Regions from separate parts of the Arsenophonus nasoniae genome, predicted to be linked through region 2. Evidence: predicted binding sites of a transcription regulator. Region 2 holds the regulator's gene; each other region holds the start of a gene.
The links. The regulator PurR, encoded in region 2, represses purine synthesis genes. The targets are predictions, from matches to a motif close to CANGCAAACGTTTGCNTG.

Region 1 (5,833 bases), 1.0 Mb from region 2:
GAAAATGTTCATAAACAAAACCTACAACGATTGTCACTATCGCTAACCCGGCTCCTAAGGCCAATGCCGAATAAAATGCCTGTAGACGAATAATTTCATCTTCGTTACGGGCGCTAATAAAACGCATCGCCGCAAGATGACAAACAGTAAAAGTACCACTATGTAAAAGTTGGCTCATTATCAGTATCGGTAAAGCGGTAAAACTGGCCATTAAGCTCCAACGAATCACCGCACAACTCGCTGCTAACAATAATAATCCACTCGCCTGCCAATGACGAAAAAGGACATAACTAAAGGTAAACACAATCACTTCAGCAACAATACTTAAAGACCATAATAGACCGATAATAGCATCGGAATAACCTACTTCTTTCCAATAAATTGAAGAAAAGCCATAATAAGCTGCATGAGAGCTCTGTAATAAGGTAATACAGAGTAAAAAGCGCCAGACTGAGCTATCAAGCAATAATTGTTTCAATGAGATTGTTGTATTGGCGATCTGGCGATAAGTGGCTTTAGGCAGAACAGTAGGTTGTAATAACATCGTCAACAGCATAATGACTATGCTGGCAAGTAATGCATAGATAATTATTTTATGCCCCCAGTTATTGGCTAAATAACCCATCGAAGAAGCGCTAATTATAAATGCAAGCGAACCCCAAGCCCTTACTTTACCATAATCAAATGTTATCTGTTTTTGCCAACTAGCGGCTAAAGCATCGGTTAAAGGTACCATTGGTGAAAAAAAAAGATTGAAAGCCAACATGATAAATAATAACCATAACCAGTTTGAACTGACGATAAATCCTATAGCAAAGATCAACGTTAAACCAGCAAATAGACGCAAAGTGGTAATTAGGTGACGAGATCCTTTTACTATCGGTGCGATCATCAAAGAACCAATAAAACGTGCGCTAAGGCCGGTTGCTAACAAAATACCGATTATATCAGCCTCAAGCCCTTCACCATTTAGCCACATTGCGATAAAAGGCAAAAAAATGCCATAAGCAAAAAAATAAGTGAAATAATCTAACGCAAGCCAACGTGTTGATGGAATAATCATTATTTATTCCCATTTGATTATCATGTAAAAAGCCCGATTCATTTAACAACTAAAACGGGCTAAAACAAATCACTAAATTTTACTTATTTATGCATAGAACAGGAAACTGCTGGCACATCAACAATACTTTTTGTTTTACATTTTGGATCACACTTTCATCATCAATCTTGTCCAAAATATCACATATCCAATTGGCCAATTCAGCTGATTCTTTTTCCTTAAACCCACGACGAGTAATGGCAGGTGACCCTATACGAATACCGGAAGTAACAAATGGGCCCTTAGGATCATTCGGTACACTATTTTTATTGACAGTAATATTAGCACGACCCAGTGCGGCATCTGCCTCTTTACCGGTGATCCCTTTATCCACTAAATCTAATAAAAATAAATGATTTTCAGTTCCACCAGAAACAACCTTGTAGCCACGCTTGATAAAAACTTCAACCATCGTTTTCGCATTTTTAGCCACTTGCTGTTGATAAGTTTTAAATTCAGGCTCCATCGCTTCTTTTAATGCAACCGCTTTACCCGCAATAACATGCATTAATGGACCGCCTTGAGCGCCAGGGAATACAGCAGAATTTAGCTTTTTGTAAAACGCTTCATCACCACCTTTAGCCAAAATCAAACCACCACGAGGGCCGGCCAAAGTCTTATGGGTAGTAGTCGTCACAACATGCGCATGAGGAACAGGATTAGGATAAACACCAGCAGCGATCAAACCCGCGACATGCGCCATATCAACAAATAAATAAGCACCTACACTATCTGCAATTTGACGCATCTTAGCCCAATCTACCACGCCGGAATAAGCAGAAAAACCGCCAATAATCATTTTAGGTTTATATTTTTGTGCCTGAGTAGCTATATCGTCGTAATCAATTTTTCCTTTTTCATCGATACCATAAGGAACGATATTATAAAGTTTACCGGAAAAATTGACGGGTGAGCCGTGGGTTAAATGTCCACCATGTGCCAAATTCATGCCTAACACAGTATCACCGGGTTGCAATAAGGCCATATAAACAGCAGTATTAGCTTGCGAACCTGAGTGTGGCTGAACATTAGCAAAATCCGCATCAAATAAAGTTTTCGCCCGATCAATAGCAAGTTGTTCAACAATATCAACATATTCACAACCACCATAATAGCGCTTACCTGGATAGCCTTCAGCGTATTTATTCGTAAGTTGGGAACCTTGAGCCTGCATGACTCTTGGACTGGTATAATTTTCTGAAGCGATTAACTCAATATGCTCTTCCTGACGCTTAACTTCATTTTCCATTGCTTGCCATAGTTCTTGGTCATAATCTGCAATACTCATTTCACGCTTTAACATTTACTTCTCCTGACTCAGCCACATTTTAAATCGCTATTCAATTAAATGAATAGCACACAGTGTAAACTCTTTTAGCTCACTGAGATAGCCCCAAAATAAAAAATTACGCAAACGATTGCTATGTATGTATTATCAAATATAGACATTTCTCAATAGCGATTTGATCGCCAATTAAAATACGCTAACTCAATCTCATTTTTACAATTAATTATTTACTTTTAACCTGAAACAATTTAAGTTGCATTTAAAATGCAACTTTAAGCCCTCAGTTAACTTTAGGAATTTTATATGATTGATTCTCAAACTATCGCCACCGTTAAATCAACTATTCCTCTTATTGTTTCCACTGGTCCTAAATTAACCGCTCATTTTTATCAACGGATGTTTCAACATAACCCTGAATTAAAAGATATTTTCAATATGAGTCATCAAATTAATGGTGATCAAAGAGAAGCTTTGTTTAATGCCATTTGCGCCTATGCTGCCAATATTGATAATGTTTCGGCCTTACTACCTGCGGTTGAAAAAATTGCCCACAAACATGCTAGCCTAAATATAAAACCTGAACATTATTCGATAGTTGGTCGACATCTATTACATACCATTGATGAGTTATTTCAGCCTGGAAAAGAAATTATTGATGCCTGGGCTAAAGCTTTTGATGTGCTGGCCGATATCTTTATTAACCGTGAAGAACAAATCTATAAAACAAATGAAGAAAATATCGGCGGTTGGCGTGGTTTGCGTCGCTTCAAAGTGGCTAAAAAGATCCCGCGTAGCGAAACGATCACCAGTTTTCAATTTATTCCAGCAGATGGTAATGAGATAGTCGATTTTCTTCCTGGACAATATTTAACCATTTATTTACAGGATCGTGAAAAACTAACCAATCAACAAATTCGGCAATACTCATTAACCAATGCACCTAATGGTGAAAGTTATTGTATCGCGGTAAAGCGTGAAGAAAATGGCAGTGTGTCAAACTATCTGCATAACAATATAAAAGAAGGTGATATCGTCAAATTGGCACCACCTTGCGGAGATTTTTTTTGGCAGTGAATACTGATACACCAGTAACGTTGATTTCAGCCGGTGTCGGCTTAACGCCAATGATAAGCATGTTGGAAAAGCTACATCAACAACAACATAAAGCGCCATTAAATTGGCTACATGCGACAGAGCATGGTGGACATCACGCTTTTGCTAATGAAGTAAAAAATAAATTAACCGATTTTATCCATGGCTTCAGTGCCGTTTGGTATAACAATCCACGTGAGCAAGACAGACAAGCTGAACAGTATCAATACCAAGGACTAATGAATCTGTCAGAAGTAAGACAACAACTTAATATTAACAATATGCATTACTATTTCTGTGGCCCTGTCAACTTTATGCAATTTATTGCCAAGCAGTTGCTCACCATGGGAGTAAATACCAGTCACATCCACTATGAGTGTTTTGGACCACATAAAGTTATTGAGGGAAATGAACAATAACCCTTGAAACTCTCACTAAAACCAAGATAAGTGGTAACAGGTGGAATAGGAGGTTACAGATTCCATATCAACTCCTTTGTAACTTTCAACCATCTGTTACCCTTTAAAATCAAATAGCTGCTTCATCCTGCTCGCCGGTGCGAATCCGGATCACATGAGCAATATCATAAACAAAGATTTTACCATCACCAATTTTTCCCGTCTGAGCCGTTTGCGTTATCGTCTCGACACAACTGTCAACAATATCGTCTGGAACAACAATTTCAATTTTTACTTTAGGCAAAAAATCAACCATATATTCTGCGCCGCGATAAAGCTCTGTATGACCTTTTTGGCGTCCAAACCCTTTTACTTCCGTGACTGTCATTCCGGTTATGCCGACATCTGCTAAAGCTTCTCTTACATCATCTAGCTTGAACGGTTTGATAATTGCATCAATTTTCTTCATCAAATTATCCTATTATCACCAGTTTTTACGACCAAAAGCCGAAGTAATTGGGTAACGCCTATCCTTATTGAAATTTCGAATAGTAATGCGTGGACCTATCGGTGCTTGACGTCGTTTATATTCATTAATATCAACTAGCTTAATCACCTTACGTACTGTTACTTCATCAAATCCAGCCGCAACTAATTCACTGACCGATTTATCCTGTTCAACATAACCTTCAAGGATCGCGTCCAGCACAGGATAAGGTGGTAAACTATCTTGATCGAGTTGCCCTGGTGCCAGCTCAGCAGTAGGCGGCCGCTCGATAACGCGCTGAGGGATGTTTGGTGAAATCGTATTACGATATTTTGCCAACTCAAATACTAACGTCTTTGGTACATCTTTAAGCACCGCAAAACCGCCGGCCATATCACCATAAAGACTAGTATAACCTACCGCCGATTCACTTTTGTTGCTGGTCGTTAATACTAAACGGCCACTCTTATTTGATATTGCCATCAAAATGATAGCCCGACAGCGAGCCTGCAAATTTTCTTCGGTTGTGTCGGGAGCCATGTCTGCAAATAAGGGCGACAAACCAGCCATAAATGCATCATACATAGCTTCAATAGATACTATCGCAAATTCAATACCTAACAATGTAGCCTGTTCTCTGGCATCATGGATGCTTATCTCAGCGGTATATTTAAAAGGCATCATGACTGCCTGAACGTTATCTTTTCCTAAAGCATCCACTGCAATAGCTAAGGTTAAAGCTGAATCAATTCCGCCTGATAATCCCAAAATAACACCTGAGAAGCCATTTTTATTAATATAGTCACGGGTTGCCATGACTAATGCTTCATAAACTTGTGCGGTAGAAGATAAAGTTTTAGCTAAATTAGCTACTGGTAGCGGTTCGCCATCATTAAATTTACACTGGATAACCTGCTCAGCAAACTGCGCTAAATAATGCGTTATCTCACCCTGGCCATTAAATACTTTTGACCCACCATCAAATATAAGTTCATCCTGCCCGCCCACCTGGTTTAAATAGACAATTGGCAAATGCGTTCTTTGACTATGAGATTTTAATAACCTTGTACGGATATGGAGTTTTTCGCGATTATAAGGTGAAGCATTAATGATAATCAGCACATCAGCGCCTAGTGCTTTAATTCTATCAACCGGTTCATCAAACCAAACATCTTCACAAATTAAAAAACCTAGCTTATAACCTTTAAAAGATAAGACACAGCTTTCGTGACCAGCATAAAAATAGCGCTTTTCATCAAAAACACCATAATTAGGCAATTGTTGCTTAAAATAACGCGCCACCATTTGCCCCTGCCAGAAAAATGACAATGCATTATAACATTTTTCATTTTGCTGCCATGGATGACCAACGACAATGGCTATATTTTGACTCGCTTCTTTAAGGCGATCTAGCTGTTTACTACAGCGTTGGTGAAAATCCGACCGAAAAAGTAAATCCTCCGGCG
Region 2 (5,833 bases):
AGCCTATTTTTTAAATTAATATTTCTAATCAAAATTGCAATTTTACAATCAATGCTATTTTTTAAAGTTAGATAATGCAAAAATTCTCAAATAGCATTTAGTATGATGATAAAAAGCGATCCTATCTGATATTATTTTACAATAGAGTTATCAATCAAATAGTTGATTAGTAGCATGTGAATAGCTAATTATGGTATAAAGCCAGCTATTTTTTATCTCGACCCTCATAGCTGTATCTTACTAAGTCGAAAACGACAGCTATCTTCATCATTAAGGTAATCAGGTGAATATTCAGGCTCTTCTTTCAGAAAAAATTAGTAATGCATTAGTCGCCGCAGGCGCGCCTAAAGGTAGTGATGCACATATCCGCCCTTCAACAAAAGCCCAATTTGGTGATTACCAAGCTAATGGTGTCATGTCAGCTGCTAAAAAAATCGGTATTCCTCCACGTCAGTTAGCGGAAAAAATGCTACCGCTACTGAAGCTGGAAAATATTGCCAGTAAAGTTGAAATTGCGGGACCGGGTTTTATTAATATTTTTCTTGATAAGCAATGGATAGCAAAACAGATTGAACTTACCTTACAACATGAAAAATTGGCTATTAATAGCGTTACGCCACAAACCATTATTATTGACTATTCGGCCCCCAATGTCGCAAAACAGATGCATGTTGGCCATTTACGTTCTACCATCATTGGCGATGCTGTCGCTCGCACATTAGAGTTTTTAGGTCATAAAGTAATTCGTGCTAACCATATCGGCGATTGGGGCACCCAGTTTGGTATGCTAATTGCGTATCTGGAAAAAGTTCAGCAAGAGAATGCTACCAATATGGCCTTAGCGGATCTGGAAACTTTCTATCGTGAAGCTAAAAAACATTATGATGAAGATGAAAATTTTGCTGAATTGGCACGTAATTACGTGGTTAAACTGCAGTCTGGTGATGAATATTGTCGTAAAATGTGGCACAAATTGGTTGATATTACCATGGCGCAAAATCAACAAACCTATCAGCGTTTAAATGTCACGCTGACTGAAGACGATGTGATGGGTGAAAGCTTATATAATAATATGCTGCCTGATATTGTCGCTGATTTAACGGCTAAAGGGTTAGCTGTTGAAAGTGATGGCGCTATGGTTGTCTATTTGGATGAATTTAAAAATAAAGATGGCGATGCCATGGGGGTGATCATCCAGAAAAAAGATGGTGGCTATCTCTATACGACAACAGATATTGCCTGCGCAAAATATCGTCATGAAATACTTCACGCCGATCGCGTGTTGTATTATACCGATTCACGACAACACCAACATCTCATGCAAGCTTGGGCTATTGTACGTAAAGCCGGCTATATTCCTGATACAATGTCATTAGAGCATCACATGTTTGGTATGATGCTAGGTAAGGATGGTAAACCGTTTAAAACTCGCGCCGGCGGAACTATCCGGCTCGCCGATTTACTTGATGAAGCGATTGAGCGTGCAGCTCATCTTATCCGTCAAAAAAATTCAGCTATGCCAGAAAAAGAGTTACAATCGATTATCCAGGCGGTTGGTATTGGTGCAGTAAAATATGCCGATCTATCGAAAAATCGTACCACTGATTATATTTTTGACTGGGACAATATGTTAGCTTTTGAGGGTAATACCGCGCCTTATATGCAATATGCCTATACCAGAGTGGCCTCAATTTTTAAGCGAGCTAAGATTAATCCGGCAACCTTAACCGCGCCGGTGATATTGGCCAATGAATATGAGCAAGTGCTAGCGATACGTTTATTGCAATTTGAAGAGACAATACTCACTGTTGCTCGCGAAGGTTTACCACATATTATGTGTTCTTATTTATATGATCTGGCTGGTTTATTTTCTAGTTTTTATGAACATTGTCCAATTTTGAATGCAGAAAATGACGCATCAAAACAAAGCCGATTAAAACTGGCGTTACTAACGCAAAAAACCTTAAAAATTGGTCTAGACACATTAGGAATTGAAACGGTAGAAAGAATGTAATCCTTTACTGGCTATAGGCTGCCAATAGCGCAGCCTACTAATTATATTATGCTGCTTAAGCCAAAAATCATTATCGTGGTAGCGATAAAATAGACGGTTAAGCCAACATAATGGTCAGAAAATAAAAGAAACAAATGATACGATCATTAACAATGCAACAATCGCAGTACATAAACCATACTTAAAATCGGTATCCATAACCTCACCTCACTATTCTCACAGCTTTATTCATAAATTCGCTAATGAAAAATCATTTAATGTCATAACATCATACAACAAAAAAACTATTTTTTATTATATCATCAAGGAAATATTGATTAACACTTTTGTTTTTATAACAAATCAGACAAAATGAACAGTTTACTGATAATTTAATTATCAGTGGGTTATTTTTATAGTTTAATGATAGTCGTTTTTAAATAATAGTAATGGATTTGGAAATGGTGCAGGAGTCTTTTTAACATGGCAACAATTAAGGATGTGGCAAATTTGGCGGGGGTTTCAACTACCACCGTATCTCATGTAATTAATAACACCCGTTTTGTTGCCAAAGAGACAAAAACGAGTGTTTGGGCAGCCATTAAAACACTTAATTATTCTCCCAGTGCCGTTGCTCGTAGTTTGAAAGTTAACCATACTAAATCCATTGGTTTACTGGCTACCTCTAATGAAGCCCCTTATTTTGCAGAAGTCATCGAGTCAGTAGAAAACAACTGTTATAGTCAAGGATATACATTAATCCTGTGTAATTCACATAACAACCTCAATAAACAGCAAGCCTATTTACAAATGTTAGCGCAAAAAAGGGTTGATGGTTTATTGGTAATGTGCTCCGAATATCCAAAACAACTACTCCAGATGTTAGAGGAATACCGTAATATTCCAATGGTTGTGATGGATTGGGGGCAAGCTCATGGTGATTTTACCGATGTCATCATTGATAATGCGGTTTATGGCGGTTATCTTGCCGGGCGTTATCTGATTGAACGCGGGCATCGTGATTTAGGGATTATCTCTGGACCATTAAAACGCAATACTGGCAGTGGCCGGCGGCAAGGCTTTCTCAATGCCATGAAGGAAGCTAACATCCAGCCACTGGATAAATGGATTGTTGAGGGTGATTTCGAGCCAACTTCCGGCTACGACGCGATGAAGCAAATTTTAAATCATCAACCAAGACCGACCGCTATTTTTTGTGGTGGTGACATTATGGCAATGGGGGCTATCTGTGCAGCGAATGAATTAGGCATTCGGGTTCCACAAGATATCTCTATTATTGGCTATGACAATGTTCGCAATGCACGTTTTTTTACGCCAGCACTAACCACCATTCATCAACCTAAAGAACGTTTGGGTCAAATGGCTTTTACTATGCTGCTGGATCGTATTTTTAATAAACGCAAAAATGCGCAAACTATTGAAATACATCCTGAGCTTATTGAACGCCGTTCGGTTGTCGATGGTCCATTTATTGACTACCGCAGATAATCGCTAGATTTAAATTTCTTCAATTAGCTAGCCACTCGGCATTCAGCGTTTCGCTATTACCTAAATAATCAAGTAACCAACTCAAGGTCGGAGAACGTTTTTCTTCATTCCAAATAACACAACACGGACTATCAGGTAAGGGTTGCTTAATCTGTAAAGTTTTTAATTCATTTTTGCGGCAAAGTTGCTCTACCCGATGTTTAGGCGCAAATCCTAAACATAACCCATTTTTTAAACAAGCTAAACCACTTTCCCAATCTGGCACAATAAGCCGTTTTTGGTTATCCAATGCCCAAGTTTCTCGCTTTGGCAAGTAGCGAGAGGTATCTTCTAAACATAAACTCGGATACTGACGTAATTGTTGATCACTAATTAGACCGTTCATTTGTGCTAAAGGATGATTTATGCTGACAACACATGACCAGGGCATAAAGCCCATATCACGAAAACTATATCTATCACCAATCGGGGAGGCGCGAGTGGCACCAATCGCAATATCTACTCGAGCATCGACCAACGACTCCCATACACCATTATAAACTTCCTGTTGAATAAAAAGTTCAATATCAGAAAAGTGACGATAAAAATCTAATATTAATTGCAATATTCTCTCGGGCTTAACAACCCGATCAATAGCAATACTAAATTGTCCATGCCAACCATTGGCAATCTGTTGACACTGATGGCGTGTTTCACGCATTGTTTTGATAATATGGCGCGCATTTTTAACGAAAAATTTACCGGCATCAGTAAGAACAACATCACGATAACGTCGTTCAAACAAAGGAACGGCCAGCCACTCTTCCAGTTGTTTTACGGTATAACTTACTGCAGAGGGAACTCTATGTAACTCAACGGCAGCGGCACTAAAACTGCCCGTTCTTTCAACGGCATCAATCACTTCAAGGGAATACTCTGACCACATAGCCTCTTACCTGTCAAAATATTTGATAACAATATGCAAATAATAACGCTTCACAACAAAAATTCATCTCTTATACAATAAAAAGCGATATTTGATATTATTTAATTTATTGATACCAATATGAATAAAAATAACCCCAATAAACATAATTTTGGCTTTATGCTTTATCTAGCTGGCTTAAGTATGCTCGGTTTTTTGGCCATTGATATGTACTTACCTGCTTTTAGTATAATGCAACAACAACTCAACACCTCAGCAAATACCATCAGTGCAAGTCTTAGTCTATTTTTATGTGGTTTTGCCTTCGCACAACTTAGTTGGGGGCCGCTTTCCGATCGTATTGGTAGAAAACCCGTTTTATTAATTGGGTTGGCACTATTTATTTTTAGCTGTCTAACAACACTCTGCATCACTAATGGTACACAATTACTTATTTTGCGATTTATTCAAGGTATTAGCGTTTGTTCAACAGCAGTCATTTGGCAGGCTTTGGTCATTGATCGTTTTAGTGGCCACTATGCTAAACGGGTATTTGCTACCATTATGCCTTTAGTTGCACTATCGCCCGCATTAGCCCCTCTATTAGGTGCCTGGATCCTTACTAGTAATAGCTGGCAAATGATATTTTTTAGTTTAGCTATCATCGGAATATTGCTTTTTTTGGCCACCCTTTTATTACAGGAAAAAAAACGTTTAGAAAAAACACAGAAAATAAAATCCACCACCTCTTTTATCACCTTCCTACGTTCTGCCGTATTTAGTGGTAATGTATTAATTTATGCCGCCTGTAGTGCCGGATTTTTTGCCTGGCTAACAGGCTCTCCATTTATTTTAACTGAAATGGGATATAATCCGCAGGATATTGGCATCAGTTACGTACCTCAAACCATCGCTTTTATGTTCGGTGGCTATGGTGGACGTTATTTCATAGCCAAAATAAAAAACCAAATCTTGCTGCCAATGATTCTTATCGGTTATGCACTAAGTGTATTGATTATCTTTATTCTTGCTATTTTTTCACAACCTAATTTATTTACTCTGTTACTACCTTTCTGTTGCATGGCTGCGATGAATGGTGCTTGCTATCCTATTGTGGTATCAAATGCATTAAGTGTTTTTCCTAAAGTCAGTGGTAAAGCCGCAGCGTTACAAAATACTCTCCAGCTAGGTTTATGTTTTGCGGCGAGTCTGGCCGTATCTAGTTTAATTACTAACCCGCTGCTGGCAACTAGCGGTATTATGGTTGCTACCATCATTCCACTGCTAATAGGCTACTGGCTGCAAAAAAGTAAAAATTCAGCCAATACCACAACGGAAGCCTTCGAGTAGGAAAATAAATCTTTCAACAAACGCGGGTGAGATTGCTGACTTTGACTAACGAGCATATTAAGCGCTCATTTTTTCAG
Region 3 (5,833 bases), 830 kb from region 2:
ATCCCTATTATCATAAACAACATCAGCCATTGCTTGAACATCACGTAGACTATAAGTGGTTTCGATTGCTAATGTCTGCTTGGCGGCCGAGCTAACAATTAAATGGGTTTCAATATCAGCAACAGAACGTAAAACCTCGAGTAAGCGAATACCGTAAATCGCACCACTGGCACCTGTTAGTCCGATAATTATTCTCTGCATCATTTTTGCTCAATAATAACGATAAAATAGACTTCAGGATTGTAAACTTAACGATATCCGATGAAGTCTAACTTAATTCAAAATATAACAACAAATTAGCCTTCGTTGTAAATTTCTAAATTTTCAATTTCATTATGTTCTTTTAACTGATCATCCTTACGGAGATTTTCCAGATAATCCAGATAAGCTTGATCAATATCTTTAGTAACATAAATACCATTAAAGACCGAACTTTCAAAAGCAGTAATATCTGGATTTTCCTCTCTAACAGCAGCAATTAAATCAGAAAGATCCTGGAAAATTAAATCATCCGCACCAATAAGTTGACAAATTTCATCGACTTCACGGCCATGAGCAATCAACTCATTAGCTGACAGCATATCAATACCATAAACATTGGGAAAACGAACTTCTGGTGATGCCGAAGCAAAATAGACCTTTTTTGCGCCTGCTTCACGTGCTAACTCAACAATCTGCTCAGAAGTTGTTCCGCGCACAATAGAATCATCGACTAATAAAACATTTTTATCGCGGAATTCGGCCCGATTAACATTGAGCTTACGACGTACCGACTTACGTCTTTCTTGCTGTCCCGGCATGATAAAAGTGCGCCCTACATAACGGTTTTTAACAAAGCCTTGGCGATAAGGTTTACCCAAAATATAAGCAATTTCTAGTGCACTATCACAAGAAGTTTCAGGGATCGGGATCACAACATCAATATCCAAATCCTGCCACTGGCGGGCAATTTTGGCGCCCAACTTTTGCCCCATCCGCAAACGAGCTTTATTAACCGATATTTTATCAATAAAAGAATCGGGTCTAGCTAAATAAACAAACTCAAACAGACAAGGGGTTAGCTGTGGATTTTCTGCACATTGACGGGAAAAAAGTTGCCCCTGTTCAGTAATATAAATTGCTTCCCCTGGTGCCACATCACGCAAAAATTCAAAACCAAGGGTATCTAAAGCGACACTTTCCGAAGCAACCATATACTCATTTTGGCCATCCTCCAATGTGCGCTTGCCAAGCACTAAAGGGCGAATACCAAACGGGTCACGAAACGCCACTAAACCATGCCCAATAATCATTGCGACACAAGCATAAGCACCACGAACTTTGTTATGCATTGCCGCAATTGCGCTAAAAATATCTTCCGCACTCAGCGGAAAATGAGCAAATTGATCGAGTTCGTGAGCCAAGACATTGAGCAAAATTTCTGAATCAGAAGAAGTATTTACATGACGACGAGCCGTTTCAAATAGCGTTTTTCTTAATTCATGCGCATTAGTCAAATTACCATTATGGGTCAATGTAATGCCAAAAGGTGAATTAACATAAAAAGGTTGCGCTTCGGAAGCGCTACAACTACCTGCGGTTGGGTAACGCACATGGCCAATCCCCATTTTGCCCCGCAAGCGCAGCATATGGCGGGCGGCAAACACATCTTTTACTAAGCCATTCGACTTACGTAGACGAAATTGTTTATTTTCATCAATTGTCGCAATACCTGCAGCATCTTGCCCACGATGTTGAAGCACTGTTAGCGCATCATAAATTGATTGGTTAACTGGTGTGAAACCAGCAATACCGACAATACCGCACATCAACTTTTTCCTCATCAGCCAAGCGGAGTGATATTTTCCGGTAAAAAACTTGACGCATTTTTTAAATAATCAAAAAACCATCTAATAATATGACTAAATTGGGGTATCAATTCAGAACGTTGCCAATCTTCACTTTTTGGCAAGGGTGTAAAAGTATCCAGGAAAAACAAGATTGCCGACACAATTAATATACCGCGCAATACACCAAAACAGACGCCTAACACCCGATCAGTGCCTGATAATCCTGTTTTCTCAACTAACGAACTAATTACATAATTGACTACAGCACCTACAATTAACGTTGCAATAAATAAGATCGCAATGGCAATACCATCTTTGATCAGCGGGTCGTCGAAACGAGTCAAATAAGTTGCCAGATAAGGATAAAATTGGCTAGCAACAAAAAAAGCACAACCCCAGGTAATCAATGATAAAGCTTCTCGTACAAAACCACGAATTAAACTAACCAAGGCAGAAAAACCAATAATGGCAATAATAGCGTAATCAATCCAAACCATAATTTTAATCCAAGAAATTAAACATTCAGCATGGTCGAACGCATTTTAGCAGAAAACAAAAACGTTTGCGTTAGATATTTTGCTGAACAGCGGCAAAAATTTGCGGCGAAAAGATAAATCATGATCGCCGCGTAAGTAATTAATATAATCGATTAGTATCAATATGTTTTGTCTATTAGTACATACCCATTTTAAGGCTTATAACTGCGTATTTGACCTTGTAAGCCGGTTAAATCTTTCAATTCCGACAAACTGGACTGCAATTTTTCTTTCGACGCATTTGGGCCAATAAAAATTCGTGTCAATTGACCATTAACGGGTAATGATGGCTCAGTGTAGACCTGATAGCCAGATAAACGTAATCTAGCAATAATCTCTTCCACTTTTGCTGCATTTTTTAGTACGCCCAACTGAATGACATAAGCCCGTCCCTGTGGTGCTTTGCTTTTCTCATTCGACTTAGTACTTTGTTCTGGCTCTAACGCTGGTTTTTCAACTTTAGCTACCGGTTTTGACTTTGCTTGCTGTTGAGTGGACTGACTATCTGCTAATTTGGCTTTTGAATCAGAAATAGCTTCAGAAATCATTGCTTGTGCAGCGCTCTCTGAGGGTGTCACTAGTGGTTTTGGATTAATTGGCGCAATAGGTTCAATTTCATATTCATCGCTGCTTTTAGGCACCAAAGGGATCGCTGCAAATTCAGTTTCATTGTATTTCTTGTTCCCATCCAATAATACCGGTAATACAATAACCCCAATGGCAACAATAACAATCGTTCCCACTAAACGGTTTTGAAACTTACTGGCCACTTAAGCTTTCCTCTTTTATCTGCAGTTCCATCACTTCAGCGACAGTATGAAATGAGCCACAAACCACGACTATATCCTGTTCATTAGCTTCATTCATTGCTTGCAACCAGGCATCTTTAACCGTATCAAATTGGTAAGGTGAATCAACATATTGTGCTAATTGTGCAGCATCAGCGCCACGTATTTCACTTAATGAAGCGAGATACCATTTATCAACCTGGGGAGCCAGATAAGATAAAGTACTTTTTATATCTTTATCGGCTAACATACCGACAACTGCATAAACTTTAGTATTTTTCTGCCTAGGCAAGCAAGAGAGTCTATCGGCTAAATAAGCCGCTGCATGGGGGTTATGCGCAACATCTAAAATTACACATGGTTGCTGACAGATAATTTGAAAGCGTCCGGGTAATTTGGCCTTGATTAATCCCTGCTGAATCGCTTGCAAAGATATGGCCCGACTAATGGCATCACCCTCTTTGATTAAACAATCAATAATTGCCAATGCTGTTGCAGCATTAGCCAATGGGACATTTGGCAAAGGTAACTGCTTAAAATCATGCTCATGGGATTGCCAATGCCAATGATCATTTTGTGGTTCAAATTGCCAATCTACCCCACAACGAAATAACTTTGCGCCCAATGCTTGAGCTACCTCATTAATCGACTTTGGCATATCGGGTTCACCCACAACCGCATAGCGTCCTGAACGAAAAATACCGGCCTTTTGATAACCAATCTGTTCCCGATCATTACCAAGCCAATCAATGTGATCCAATGCAATGCTGGTGATCGCTGCAATATTCGCATCCACAATATTGGTGGCATCTAATCGTCCACCTAAACCGACTTCTAAAATAACTACATCAAGTTTAGCCTGTTTAAATAATTGCAAAGCTGCTAAGGTACCATATTCAAAGTAGGTCAAGGTTGTTGTGCCGCGTTTAGATTCAATAGCAGCAAAAACGCGGCAAAATTCCTCTTCAGGCAATGTTTTACCTTGGATCCTAACACGCTCAGTATAATCCAGCAGGTGTGGAGAGCTATAAACGCCGACTTTTAATCCGGCTTCAATTAAAATAGTTTCCAGTGTATGGCAGGTAGTTCCTTTACCATTTGTTCCTGCAACCGTAACCACTTTCGGTGCCGGTTGTAAAAGATCCAGTTGACGAGCAACAATACCAACCCGATCCAGCCCCATATCGATAATTTTATTATGCTGATTGGTTAAATAAGTTAACCAGCTAGCTAAAGAAGAGGTCGCCTCTGGTATCATCAAAGGATCAGATATATTGTCATTTTTGATCGGATTTGTTGTCAATTTCGGGTTTCTCACGATAGGGTGGCTCCAGATCATCGTCAACTAAGGTAATTACATCCATTTGGCTTGCGTCTTGAACGGTTTGATGAGTTAACATAGCCAGTATTTCAGCTAATTTATCCCGCATTTCAGGCCGTCTGACAATCATATCAATCGCGCCCTTTTCAATCAGGAATTCACTGCGTTGGAAACCTGCTGGCAATTTTTCACGTACGGTTTGCTCAATAACCCGTGGGCCGGCAAAGCCAATTAGCGCTTTCGGCTCAGCAACATTAATATCCCCTAACATGGCTAAGCTTGCTGATACTCCGCCCATGGTTGGATCGGTAAGTACTGAAATATAGGGAAGCCCTCGCTCCTGCATCTTCGCCAGTGCTGCACTGGTCTTTGCCATTTGCATCAACGACATTAATGCTTCTTGCATACGAGCACCACCACTGGCAGAAAAACAGACTAATGGACAATTATCTTCCAGTGCTTGCTCAACCGCACGTACAAAACGTGCACCAACAACCGAAGCCATTGAGCCACCCATAAAAGCAAATTCAAAAGCTGCCGCAATAACTGGCATACCTTTAAGAGTGCCTTTCATCACAATTAAAGCATCTTTTTCATGTGTCGCTTTTTGCGCCGCTGATATGCGATCTTTGTATTTCTTTGAATCACGAAATTTCAAAATATCTTTCGGTTCTAATTCACTACCTAATTCTGCCGTGGTTGCTTCATCAAGAAAAGAAGCCAGACGTTGGCGAGCCGAAATACGCATATGATGATCACATTTTGGACATACGGCTAAATTACTTTCTAATTCAGCACGATAGAGCACTTGACCGCAGCTATCACATTTTGTCCAAACCCCTTCAGGAATACTCGCTTTGCGAGTCTGGGTAATATTGCTTTTATTAAGAATCTTTTCAATCCAGCTCATTAATAGACCTTTCTGTCTGAAATTACATTATCAGTCTCATTATTATGTTAATCATTAAACCACAATGCCAAAGCATAGTGGATAAAAAACTGATCAAACCTGCTAATGACTATCTATTTTTTTGGTTTAACAACCTGTTTTTCTTTAATTGATGCTCGACGATAGCACCAAATCTCAATAATAGCCGGCAGAATAGAAATTAAAATAATTGCCACAATTAATAATTTTAAATTCTGCTGAACAATTGGCAAATCACCAAAAAAGTAACCCGCATAAGTAAATAATAGAACCCATAATAAAGCCCCTGCCACATTATAAAAAGCAAAATGCCGATAGGACATTTTTCCCATCCCTGCGACAAATGGAGCAAACGTTCTAATAATAGGTATAAATCTAGCTAAAATAATCGCTTTACCGCCATGTTTTTCATAAAATTGGTGCGTTTTTTC
Region 4 (5,833 bases), 1.4 Mb from region 2:
TTTGATTATGGTTTTATTCCACCGATAAAAAACGTAGTTATCAGATAAATAAATTATAACTATATTGAGCGATATTTTCGATTTACTTTTTTATTATAAAATATCGCTTATGACCGCTAATAAAGTGTATAATAATACGCTTTATTTTTGCACTCAAATGTCAACCCATATTCTGAATAACACAACTAAATAAACGAAAAGATCATTAGCAATCATGAAGATAATATTTTTGTGTTTAATTCTATTATTCCTTAATAAAATAGATTGTTGTTATGCATTAACCAATGGCAAAAAAGGTAATGATATGAAAGATACGATACAATTAGTTACTATTGAAGAAGACGAGCACGATATATTACTTGAGTCAACAACATCTGTAATATTCCCACTAAATAGCAACCAACAAAAATTTATTTCTACTTTTCAAAAATTTTTCCATAATTTAAAAAGCCCTTTAGGAAAACCCGCCGGTTTAGCCGCACCTCAAGTTGGTTATCCATTTAAAATCGTAATTATTCAGATACCTCCAGAGGCAAAAGAAAAGCGTAAAGATGTTTATGATACTTTATCACCAACTATACTAATAAATCCGGTTTATACTCCTATATTAAATGCAGGGCAAATTAAAGATTGGGAAGGTTGTTTTTCAATACCAAATAAAATGGGGGAAGTTTATCGCTATAATGAAATATATTATGAGGCTTATACATTAGAAGGTAAGAAAATAAGTGCTCATGCAAAAGGCTTTTTAGCAAGACTTATTCAACATGAAATAGATCATTTAAATGGTAAATTATACATTGATTATTTATGTGATGATTGCCGATTTGTTTCAACCACCGAAGCTTTGAACATAATGAAAATAGAAGAATAGAGATAGTGTCGTATTAACGGGAAAAGCTTAGCTGCCGCTCTGCTTTCCGCCCATTCTACAATTTCAATAACTCACATAAGAAAACATTCATGCACACAGCAAATCAAACTCACCTAAAGATAATCAATCTAACAACAACAGATAGATAGACTAAAATTAGCTACTGTTGTTTACTTACGACGCCATACGGTTCCTTGCGGACTATCTTCTAATATAATACCCATTCTAGTCAGTTCATCACGCGCCGAATCAGCCTGTGCCCAGAATTTATTTTTGCGAGCATCATTACGTTGCTTAATTAATGCCTCAATTTTTTCTATTTCAGCACTATGAGAAACTTGTGCGCGACTTTGCAAGAATTGTTCCGGATTTTGCGTTAATAACCCTAATATATTTGCTAATTGACGTAATTGTACGGCTAACTCATTCGCCATTGCCATATCATCGACTTTCAAACGATTAATTTCTCTTGCCAAATCAAATAGCACTGAATAGGCCTCCGGCGTATTAAAATCATCGTTCATGGCTGCCATAAAACGCTGCTTAAATATTTCATTATCAGCAGATTTAACATGATTAGCATCCGTATCTCGTAAAGCGGTATAAAGACGCTCAAGTGATGTGCGAGCTTGCTTTAAATTTTCTTCGGTATAATTTAATTGGCTACGATAATGCCCTGATAATAAGAAATAACGCACCGTTTCGGCATCATAATGCGCCAATACATCACGAATGGTAAAGAAATTATTTAATGATTTTGACATTTTCTCTCGATCAACCATAACCATTCCAGTATGCATCCAATAGTTTACATATGGCCCATCATTAGCACAGGTTGATTGCGCTATTTCATTTTCATGATGCGGAAACATTAAATCTGCCCCACCACCATGAATATCAAAATGTTCACCCAATTGTTTACCATTCATGGCAGAGCATTCAATATGCCAACCTGGTCGCCCATCTCCCCAAGGAGAAGACCAACTTGGCTCATTGGGTTTAGACATTTTCCATAACACAAAATCCAATGGATTGCGCTTGACATCAGCGACTTCAACACGCGCGCCTGCTTGTAATTGCTCGAGATCTTGGCGGGATAATAGACCGTAATCCGGATCGCTATTAATAGCGAACATGACATCGCCGTTATCAGCAATATAAGCATGACCGCGTTTAAGTAGTCGCTCGGTCAAAGCAATAATTTCTTTAATATGGTGCGTTGCGTTTGGTTCAAAGTCGGGCCGTAAAATATTTAAGGCATCAAAGTCTTTATACATTTCAATCAGCATACGTGATGTTAAAGCGTCACATGTCTCATTATTTTCTGCAGCCCGCTTGATGATTTTGTCATCCACGTCAGTGATATTACGTACATAAGTCAAATCATACCCAAGATAACGCAAATAACGACTAATCACATCAAAAGCAACAAAGGTTCTGCCATGGCCGATATGACATAAATCATAAATAGTAACACCACACACATACATGCCAATTTTACCTGGCGTAATCGGTCTAAACTCTTCTTTTTGACGACTTAGTGTATTATAAATTTTCAACATTGAGACTTTTTCCATCATCAGCGGTACTTGCGGTAAATGGTTTACTTTGATCACAAGGCGATGCAAGATGCCCTTGCTACCAATAAACACGGCTATTGGATCCCTATATTCTGAGTTATGCAACTACGGCGCGCAAGGAAATTATTCAATATTCCACAAATACTGACGTAATCAGCCCAATATGGTATAAAATAGCTGATCTACTTTAAATTATGATTATTTGCTTTTGATTTTTACATTACATATAACGATTTATCAGGATAGTGATTATGGTAACTTTTCACACTAATTTTGGCGATATTGTCATTAAAACCTTTGATGAGAAATCGCCAATAACGGTAAAAAATTTTTTAAACTATTGTCGTGATGGATTTTACGATAATACGATTTTTCATCGTGTTATTAAAGGATTTATGATCCAAGGTGGCGGTTTTGAACCAGGAATGCTGCAAAAAACGACTAAGGATCCAATAAAAAATGAAGCGAATAACGGATTAAAAAATAAACGTGGCACTCTTGCGATGGCTAGAACCAATGAGCCACATTCAGCAACAGCACAATTCTTTATTAATGTTGTCGACAACGACTTTCTCAATTTCCGTTCAGAGCAGGACAGTGGTTGGGGTTATTGTGTCTTTGCCGAAGTAGTTGACGGAATGAAGACTGTTGATAAAATTAAAGATATCACTACAGGTCGTAGTGGCCTACATCAAGATGTACCCATTGAAGATGTTATCATTCAACGCGTAACAGTTAACGAATAATTACAAACTATGGCAATCTTATTTATTGCTGACTTGCATTTAAGTGAAAAAGAGCCGGCTATTACTGCCGGTTTCCTGCATTTCTTACGCGAACAAGCGAGTCAAGCTAAGGCTTTGTATATATTAGGTGATTTTTTTGATTATTGGATCGGTGATGATGATCCCAGCCTACTACATGAAGCAATAGCGCAAGAACTCAAGGAACTACAAAGTAAAGGCGTCCCTTGCTACTTTATTCATGGTAATCGTGATTTTTTACTGGGTAAAAAATTTGCCAAAGAAAGTGGCATGACCTTATTACCCGCGGAGAAAGTGTTAACACTACATGGCCACCATATCCTCATTTTACACGGTGATACGCTTTGTACTGATGATATTTCCTATCAGCGTTATCGAAAACGAGTATATAATCGCTGGTTGCAACGGCTATTTTTAGCGCTTCCCTTATCAACCCGCCACCGTATCGCTGAAAGAATGCGTAAGAATAGCCAATCTGCCACCCAGCTTAAGCCAGAATACATTACAGATGTCAATGAACAAGCGGTAATTGAAAAATTTCGGAAATATCAAGTCGATTGGATGATCCACGGCCATACGCACCGTCCAGCGATCCATGAAATTAATGTTAATGGTAAAATATTACACCGAGCAGTGTTAGGTGCTTGGGATCAAAATGGCTCAGTGATCAAAATAACGCCTAAAACTATCGAGTTGCTTCATTTCCCTTTTTATTAACATTTCCCATCTCAGTATAATCCTGCGATGAAAAAACTAGGCAAACGTTTTCCTTCTTTATTAGCCATGATATTATCTCACTTAATTTGCCATCAATAAATGACTTAAAGCAGGAGCAACAAATTAATGAGCGCTCAATTTGATGCACAGAAATCGTCACATTCTAGCCCCAAAATTGCCATCGTTATGGGTTCCAAAAGCGACTGGTGCACGATGAAATATGCTGCCGATATACTCTGTGAACTCACACTACCTCATCACGTAGAAATTGTTTCTGCTCATCGCACACCAGATAAACTCTTCAAATTTGCTGAACAAGCAAAAGAAAAAGGATTCAAGGTTATCATTGCTGGTGCTGGTGGAGCCGCACATTTACCCGGTATGCTAGCAGCTAAAACGCTAATTCCTATTTTTGGCGTCCCTGTTGTAACCGCCACGCTTAATGGTATTGATAGTCTTTATTCGATTGTGCAAATGCCAAAGGGTATTCCGGTAGCTACTTTTGCAATTGGTAAAGCAGGAGCAGCGAATGCAGCATTGTTGGCAGCTCAATTCCTCGCTGGCACAGATAGTGAGCTTTATGAGCGTTTATCCATCTGGCGTTTAAAACAAACTAATGATGTCTTAAGCCATCCCGATCCGCGGGAGGGGGAATGAAACCGATTTGCGTCCTTGGTAATGGCCAGTTAGGTCGCATGTTACGTCAAGCCGGAGAACCGATAGGCATTAGCGTCTATCCTATCGGTATCGATGATACATTAGAGACGATCCCTTATCAACACAGCATCATAACAGCCGAAATTGAACGCTGGCCAGAAACGCCGCTTACATGTGAATTAGCTCGCCAGCCTAGTTTTATTAATCGCGATATCTTTCCACAATTGGCCGACCGGTTGCCACAAAAACAGCTACTAGATTCTTTATCGTTAACGACGGCGCCTTGGCAGCCGCTTATTAATCAAACACAATGGCCACAATTATTTACCGAGTTAGGCGATTTTGTTATTGTTAAATGTCGCACTGGTGGTTATGACGGCCGTGGTCAATGGCGTATCACACCTAACAATCTATCAATACTACCCGCTGAAATTTATGGCCAGGCGATTGTTGAAAAAGCTATTCCCTTTACTGGTGAAGTTTCACTTGTTGGTGCACGTAATATAAAGGGCCAATGTGTCTTTTACCCACTAACATATAATCTGCATCAAGAGGGCATGCTACGAGCCAGTATCGCTTTTCCTCAGCCTGATAAAAAATTGCAAACGCAGGCAGAATTGATGCTGTCGACCATTATGACAACATTAAATTATGTCGGTGTGATGGCAATGGAGTGTTTTATTTTAAATGATAAACTACTCATTAACGAATTAGCGCCACGGGTTCATAATAGTGGCCATTGGACGCAAAATGGCGCTTCTATCAGTCAATTTGAACTCCATTTGCGGGCCATTTCAAATCTGCCAATTCCTACCCCTAACATAGATACTACGGCCGTCATGATTAATTTGATAGGTACAGCATTAAATCCCGCATGGTTGTCACTACCTTTAGTTCATCTACATTGGTATGAAAAAGATGTTCGTCCAGCGCGTAAAGTAGGCCATCTAAATTTGTGTAGTAATAATTGGCAAGCGATAAATAACTCACTAAAGACAATACAACCCTTACTTCCTAATGAATATAAGGATAGTATTGCATGGCTAAACACAAAATTGATACATGTCCCACGACATAATGAGTAAAAATAAAAACAACTACCATGTTGAATAAACCAGTATATTGTTAAGCTTACTGTTTTCATGCAATAGTTGTCTGCTTTGGAGTTATAATGCCTGCACAACAACAAATGTTTGGTCCTATTTACCCATGGTATATGTTACTCTTACTGGGATTAATTT

Region 1: glyA (serine hydroxymethyltransferase) is a predicted target of PurR. The motif match lies at 2,510-2,527, and genes of this name have one in related genera.
Region 3: cvpA (colicin V production protein) is a predicted target of PurR. The motif match lies at 2,381-2,398, and genes of this name have one in related genera.
Region 4: purE (5-(carboxyamino)imidazole ribonucleotide mutase) is a predicted target of PurR. The motif match lies at 3,973-3,990, and genes of this name have one in related genera.

What each region holds. Positions count from the first base shown of each region.
Region 1 is NZ_CP038613.1:2,694,532-2,700,364, forward strand. Features, by position in the region: gene ArsFIN_RS13715 (3-phenylpropionate MFS transporter) at 1-1,063, opposite strand, end outside; gene glyA (serine hydroxymethyltransferase) at 1,143-2,405, opposite strand; partial or broken gene hmpA (NO-inducible flavohemoprotein) at 2,694-3,901, shown strand; gene glnB (nitrogen regulatory protein P-II) at 4,011-4,349, opposite strand; gene ArsFIN_RS13735 (NAD+ synthase) at 4,365-5,833, opposite strand, start outside.
Region 2 is NZ_CP038613.1:1,659,710-1,665,542, reverse strand. Features, by position in the region: gene argS (arginine--tRNA ligase) at 284-2,014, shown strand; gene purR (HTH-type transcriptional repressor PurR) at 2,477-3,502, shown strand; gene punR (DNA-binding transcriptional activator PunR) at 3,522-4,427, opposite strand; gene punC (purine nucleoside transporter PunC) at 4,548-5,756, shown strand.
Region 3 is NZ_CP038613.1:2,486,048-2,491,880, forward strand. Features, by position in the region: gene ArsFIN_RS12385 (UbiX family flavin prenyltransferase) at 1-201, opposite strand, end outside; gene purF (amidophosphoribosyltransferase) at 297-1,808, opposite strand; gene cvpA (colicin V production protein) at 1,823-2,326, opposite strand; gene dedD (cell division protein DedD) at 2,518-3,135, opposite strand; gene folC (bifunctional tetrahydrofolate synthase/dihydrofolate synthase) at 3,125-4,426, opposite strand; gene accD (acetyl-CoA carboxylase, carboxyltransferase subunit beta) at 4,431-5,384, opposite strand; gene ArsFIN_RS12415 (DedA family protein) at 5,498-5,833, opposite strand, start outside.
Region 4 is NZ_CP038613.1:3,091,300-3,097,132, forward strand. Features, by position in the region: gene ArsFIN_RS15755 (glycoside hydrolase family 68 protein) at 1-48, shown strand, start outside; gene ArsFIN_RS15760 (peptide deformylase) at 305-874, shown strand; gene cysS (cysteine--tRNA ligase) at 1,045-2,436, opposite strand; gene ppiB (peptidylprolyl isomerase B) at 2,706-3,200, shown strand; gene lpxH (UDP-2,3-diacylglucosamine diphosphatase) at 3,210-3,935, shown strand; gene purE (5-(carboxyamino)imidazole ribonucleotide mutase) at 4,062-4,592, shown strand; gene purK (5-(carboxyamino)imidazole ribonucleotide synthase) at 4,589-5,677, shown strand; gene ArsFIN_RS15790 (MFS transporter) at 5,764-5,833, shown strand, end outside.